DNA from 3 places in the Limnobaculum zhutongyuii genome. Region 3 is predicted to be linked to each of the others. Evidence: predicted binding sites of a transcription regulator. Region 3 holds the regulator's gene; each other region holds the start of a gene.
The links. The regulator LexA, encoded in region 3, represses DNA repair genes until DNA is damaged. The targets are predictions, from matches to a motif close to TNCTGTATGTACATACAGNA.
Positions count from the first base shown of each region.

Region 1: EKN56_RS05145 (DNA translocase FtsK 4TM domain-containing protein) is a predicted target of LexA. The motif match lies at 975-994, and genes of this name have one in related genera.
Region 2: sulA (SOS-induced cell division inhibitor SulA) is a predicted target of LexA. The motif match lies at 1,342-1,361, and genes of this name have one in related genera.

Region 1 covers NZ_CP034752.1:1,224,274-1,226,530, forward strand. The annotation lists gene EKN56_RS05145 (DNA translocase FtsK 4TM domain-containing protein) at 1-907, opposite strand, end outside; gene lrp (leucine-responsive transcriptional regulator Lrp) at 1,036-1,530, opposite strand; gene trxB (thioredoxin-disulfide reductase) at 2,110-2,257, shown strand, end outside.
Region 2 covers NZ_CP034752.1:1,538,088-1,540,344, forward strand. The annotation lists gene ompA (porin OmpA) at 1-25, opposite strand, end outside; gene sulA (SOS-induced cell division inhibitor SulA) at 827-1,321, opposite strand; gene EKN56_RS06640 (TfoX/Sxy family DNA transformation protein) at 1,554-2,174, shown strand; gene yccS (YccS family putative transporter) at 2,220-2,257, opposite strand, start outside.
Region 3 covers NZ_CP034752.1:3,723,698-3,725,954, reverse strand. The annotation lists gene plsB (glycerol-3-phosphate 1-O-acyltransferase PlsB) at 1-471, opposite strand, end outside; gene EKN56_RS16615 (diacylglycerol kinase) at 592-969, shown strand; gene lexA (transcriptional repressor LexA) at 1,058-1,669, shown strand; gene EKN56_RS16605 (hypothetical protein) at 1,798-2,257, opposite strand, start outside.

The DNA of each region.
Region 1 (2,257 bases), 2.1 Mb from region 3:
CTTCCTTGTCAGCCACAAGGTCTTCTGCTGAACCAAATAGTGCTGGCTCAGGGGATTCTTGTGGCTCAGACAGATCGTCCATTGCCGGGCTAAAGATTAACTCTTGCTGTAGTTCGTTTATCTCTGCCTCATCATCAACTGGCGTTAACTCATTATCGGCGCTGACACCTGGTGCGGTAAACAGAACATCCTCAGTGGCTGCAGTGGCAAAAGGAGCAGTACCTCTCGTTGAAGCAACAACTCTGTCACTCACCTCATCCCGGTCATAATCGGTAGCATCCCGTTCTTTGCGCGTTTTATTAGAGGCAAAGGTCAGGATGCCCATAACAAAGGCACCAATCTTTTCTGCGATGGTTAACCACGACCAACCGGTAAACAGCGTTAGCCCTACGGCCCATACGCTTAACAGAATCAGCGTAGAACCTACGCTATTAAAATGGGGCAATAATGCACTATTGATTAAACTACCAATCACACCGCCAGAGGCAAAATAGTACCAGTCATCAATGCTGATAGCCGACAGGCCACATGATGAAAAAATCAGAGCTAACAGCCCGATAAAGCGTAGTGAGAAAGAGAATAGATCAACCGCTTTCTGCTCACGCTCATGGCGATACAGCATCCAGCATTGGAAAACGATCATTGGTGGTACGGCATAGGCCAGCACCCCAAAAATAAATAACAGGGTATCTGCCAGCCAAGCTCCGGTTTCACCACCTATATTATGAATAGGTTCATGCCAGGCTGTTTGTGACCAGCTAGGATCGGCAGGATTAAAACTAATTAACGCCACCATAAGATAAATGGAAAAAATAACCACCAATAATAAACCAGCTTCAAAAAGCCGCTGGCGGCTACTTAACTTCTTCAACTTAGGCTCTTTATCTTCTATATATTCCTGGCTCAAGAAAGGCTCTCCAGGTTACCGTAGTACCGAGTAATAGAACGGCAGCGCCAGGAGTACCCAGCGCTGAAACTGTATGAATACACAGGAGTGTAACGGAAGTTAGCAGATTTTGCACCTGCAACGATGAATTATCGTGTTTTGATAACTAAGTGGTTGCTTTGTTTGACTTCTTCCATTACCACATAAGTACGCGTATCGTTTACACCCGGTAAACGCAACAGCGTCTCACCTAACAGCTTTCTGTATGCAGACATATCTGATACGCGAGTTTTCAGAAGGTAGTCAAAATCACCGGATACCAGATGACACTCCTGAATCTCTTCCAGTTTTTGCACAGCGGTATTGAACTGTTCAAACACGTCTGCCGCACCACGGTTTAAGGTAATTTCAACAAACACCAACAGCGATGCGTCCAGATAATGTGGATTTAATAACGCCGTATATCCTTGAATGAATTTTTGTCTTTCCAGACGACGTACGCGCTCCAGACATGGGGTTGGAGATAAGCCAACGCGTTTTGACAGTTCAACGTTGGAAATGCGACCATCCAGTTGTAATTCATTCAAAATGTTACGGTCAATGCGATCAAGATCTTTGCTAGGGCGTTTTTTATTGTCTACCATTTTTTTTCTCTCAATATCTTCCTTGTTTCTGATACACCATTATCTATCCAAAAGATATCTGGCGCCTCCGTTCAGGCCAATCTCGTAGTTACCAGGTAAATCTGCCACCGGGCAGTTTCTCGCTATCTTTTTCATACAATAACGAAGCATTACATCAACTGGATTAACTAAAACTAACAACCTAAAACATACCACTATTGTGATCCGCGAAGTTCCACAATTCTACGCTAAACTAGCATTTGAACATATCGTATTATGCGGTCAATCTATATAAATAAAGAGTATGTATCTATCATCTTGCCAATTTATCTATGCACCATTGCTTTATTAATATAATTACCAGCGTAATCACAGAATAATGTTTTCGCAAATAGCTACCTTATTGTCAAAGCAAATGAGTAAAAAAAAGCACAATTCTCTATAAAAATCCGTTTCAGCTTCATTTTTAATCTAAAAACCAATTTTTAATAGATAAAAGCTATCACAGCGATTGGTAACAATGTAGCTAATAACTTTTTTTAATGCGTTATTTTCCTTACAATCGCATGTATCTTCCGACCTCACTTCTACAGAGGAATTATGGCCATGGCCAAACATTGTAAATTACTTATTTTAGGTTCTGGTCCTGCAGGTTATACCGCAGCCGTCTATGGTGCCCGGGCGAACCTTAGCCCTGTACTCATTACCGGTATTGAACAGGGTGGACAATTAACCACAACAACCGATG
Region 2 (2,257 bases), 2.2 Mb from region 3:
CTAGTGCAATTGCTGTCTTTTTCATTTTGCGCCTCGTTATCATCTAAAATAGTAGTGATATAAGTTAATGCTATGTGGTTCTAGTTTTAAAGTTCGAAGTTAAAGTACCCTCATCAATCCATGACTGACATCGAGAATCTGGAACCATAAAGCAACCTAATCAAGGTAAAGTTTACAACGTGTAAGAAAAGTTACAAGTGTTGAGTACTAAAAGCAGATAAAAATATCCTGATTAGTTTAATTATTAACGCCTGTGTTACGTCAGTAACTCTTAATTAAAAGCTAACCTGAGTGGCATTATAATAATCAAGTTGAATAAATAATAGCGATAAATTAATGATTATGAGAGAAGAAAGGGAAGTGTTAAGCATTCTGTGCTATTAGTAGATTGTTATTATGTAACATAAAATTACATCACAGACGCTTTGTAATGTTATGTTAGCTTAAGTAAAGATGTTATGTGGGCTAATAATCCAATTGATTGATACAGAGGGAAGAGTTGTTTCTGATGGCGATAAAAAGTGCCTTTATCACAGGAAGTAATAACATTAAGCAATAATCATCAGCGGGAAAAATGCCAGTTAATACCCTCAAATTTAATATTTCATCTCTATTTTGGGTTTAATAATGCACCATATTTACAAACCGGGAACTGGGTAATTGGTAAATATAAATACTTACTTAAAATAAGCCTTAATATTTAAGCGCTATCTTATCTTTCGCAACGCATTGGGCTAAATTTTAACAATATAACCATTTCTATGTATCGCTGTGCGTCTGATAATCATATCTCTGTGTTGGATGATTATAATGGGAGCTATATCAGTTAGTGCCAATGAGATTTACTAAACATATCATTATGCAACAGGGCGCTTTGTAGCATTGGGAGAGATTGTAAGATAAACCCATAACAATCACCTTCTTTTGCCGCCTGGTTTAATCTTTCTTTAATTTCCGGACTAATTGCTGGTAGCCAGGCAATAACGGAGCTGAAATTACCACTACGTAATGCTTTTTCCATCATCTCAATAGTGCTTTCCGTTGAAACTGAATTTAAGCCAATGGTTTTATTTTCCGGTAATCCCAGACTATTAATCCAGTAACGATTTAAGCGACGTTCAGGCGACAGCCAAAGTTGCCAACGAGGCTGATGCCCCAATTGTTGAAGAAAAGGAAGCAGCAGGTGAAGTGTGAATGGATTTTGTGGATCGTAAATGATTTCACTCACTTGGCTGGAGGTATAAACATGCTTCTGAGTGTTGCCTATCGCATTCGTTAATGCATATGAAGCGTTGTGATGTGTTTGTTGTATTGAGCGCATAATTTAATCACCTATAACCATACTGTGTATTTGTACAGTACTCTAGGCGTTGGACGAAATCAAGTATTTTCATGATGCTTCGCAAATTTTGCATTATTACGGTATTAACTAACTATTACTTCTAGATATTTTTTGAAAATTGATTATGTTGAAAATAGTTTCGTTACGTTACTTTTCGTCGTTACGTATCAAACTACACCCAATTGATTTATCAAAAAACATTAGAGGTTATATGGACAGAGAAGATACTAAACAGTTAGTCAGGAACGTTATTGAACATTTTAGTGAATTGGGAGAACTCACATCTCGTTCAATGTTTGGGGGATACGGGATATGTAAAGGCAAGGTAATGTTTGGATTAGTATCTGAAGATAAGTTTTATTTAAGAGCAAATAACCAATTGGAATCGATTTTTGTTACTTATGGTATGAATCAGTTTGTTTATAGAAAAAGGGGAATTCCTGTGCTGCTGAAGTATTACCATGTGAATGAGTCTTTATGGCAGAACAAAGAGATTTTACGGCGACTTGCTACCTATGCGCTTTCTGCGGCTTCGTCTGAAATGCGAGAAAAAGATACTCAAGAGTACGTAAGAATAAAGGATTTACCTAACCTTAATCTGGTAATAGAAAGAATGTTAAGGCAAGCGGGAATTAAATCCTGTGAGGAGTTATTCAGCCTGGGTGCGTTTCAGTCTTTCATTAAGATTCGAGAAATGAAGAAGGGCATAAAATCTGATCTACTTTTTTCATTAGCCGGTGCAATAGAAGGGTGTCATGTTGTTACTTTACCCACGGCACTTCGCGATGATTTAACAGAACAGCTTAAACTTTACGATAAGACAAAAAAGTAAGTTTCGTTAATTCTAAAAAATAAAATAATTCAATAGATAGCGCTCTTACTTGGAAGAGGCCGGAGATTCCTTTATCTCAGAAT
Region 3 (2,257 bases):
GACAAAAAACTTCTGGATACCGTTAAACAGTTGAAGGCGAGGAGCTTCATGGCTGTCATGACCTTCGCGACCCGGAGAACGACCAAACATCACTGAGACTGGAACCATCTGGATATCCAGGTCGGGATGATTACGGTGCAGGTCCAGATAGTCGTGAAATAGCTTTATCGACTCTTCTTTAGGGGCGTAATAGCTGAATACTCGCGGTCCTTCATGAATAAAAACATAGCGGGGCAGTAGCTGACCATCAATCTCATAAGGTTCTAATGGATCGGGTAATTCCTGAGCCAGACACTGTGCACGTAGGGTTAACAGGTCTGCTTTTGAGTTATAGGGCAGGACATATAGTATTGGACGAGTGGTGTCCAATCCCAATTCAGCGATGGGGTCAGAAGGAATACACTTGCTACGAACCAGCATTTTTATTGGTATATTCAATAGCTTATAGTAAAGTTTACGCCAACCAGACATAAATGTTTCGAGCCTCATATAGATAACGAGTCGCCAGAATACCAGAACTCGGCGCGATCTGTGATGATGTGATGAATGATAATTGCTAAAATTGAGTAGAATTTTCTTGAGGAATTGTGAATGAACCAGGTGACAGGACTTACTCGTATCATTAAAGCTGCAGGGTATTCGTGGGGTGGTCTGCGGGCCACCTGGAAAAATGAAGCTGCTTTTCGTCAGGAAATTGTGCTGTTGGTGGTCGCTATCATTCTGGCCAGTTGGCTGGATGTTTCCATTATTGAACGAATCTTACTGATTGGTTCTGTGGTATTGATTGTGGCTTTTGAAATTATTAATAGCGCGATTGAAGCGGTGGTTGATCGTATCGGTACCGAACGCCATGAGTTGTCGGGTCGGGCGAAGGATATGGGATCCGCTGCCGTATTAATTATGATATTGCTGGCGCTGTTTGTCTGGGTTTCTGTGCTCTGGAGTCATTTTTCTCGATATATCTCGTAAATATGAAGTATGAAGGTTTTCATCTGGCGAATACCTGTATATACTCACAGCATAACTGTATAAAAAAACAGGGTAAGGGAATCGAGAAATGAAAGCACTAACCGCCAGACAGCAACAAATTTATGACCTGATTCGTGACCATATCAATCAGTCAGGGATGCCGCCGACTCGTGCAGAGATTGCCCAAACCTTAGGGTTTAAGTCACCCAATGCGGCTGAAGAACACTTAAAAGCTTTAGCCCGTAAAGGGGTAATTGAAATTATTAATGGGGCCTCCAGAGGGATTCGTCTGCTTCTGGAAACCGAAGATGCAGGTCTCCCGTTAATTGGTCGGGTCGCCGCAGGTGAACCTTTACTGGCTCAGGAACACGTGGAAAGCCACTATCAGATAGACCCGGCACTGTTTAAGCCACACGCTGACTTTTTACTGCGCGTCAGCGGTATGTCAATGAAAGACATTGGTATTATGGATGGCGATCTGCTTGCTGTTCATAAAACTCAGGATGTGCGTAACGGTCAGGTAGTGGTTGCGCGTATTGATGATGAAGTTACGGTTAAGCGTCTGAAAAAACAGGGTAACGTAGTTGAATTACTCCCTGAAAATGAAGAGTTTTCACCCATCGTGGTTGATCTGCGTGAGCAGAGTTTAACCATTGAAGGGCTTGCTGTCGGTGTTATTCGTAATGGCGACTGGATGTAATTAAATCTAAAAATCAGATATCAGCTGATGTGAGAACGGATAACTGATATTGCAGGAAACCAAAAAGCGCCTTAGGGCGCTTTTTTAATGGCGATTACTGAAGCATATCGATCGGAATGAGTCATCAGTTACGCACCGGATGGGGCACTTTTGGCTACTAAAATATTATTCATCAATTGGTGCCGGTGCTGCTGGAGCTTATTAATGCTGGAATGGCTGGTGAGCAAAATAGTATAAATTTTGTTCTGATAGTTCATAAACACAAAGATACCGGCGACGTCTTGTTCTCCATCTTTGGTGCTGACTTCTAATTGCTCAGTATCAATATCGCCATAGGTTTCTGTACGGCGGGTAATATCAACCGACTGAAATTTAAAGCTATCAGCGATGGAATCCACTTCATCTTTGAGTTGAATGCCTTCATCAAGGGTTTGTGTTGAAATGCGCCCCAGCAAATTTGGGTCATCCAAATTTTTTAGCAGCCAGATAGAGGATAAATCGGTTTCAATAAACTGCCAGCGCTCAGGTAATTGGCCAGGAAGTCCGGTGACTTCACGCCAGTTTTGAGCTTCAATTTGCTGTTCACCG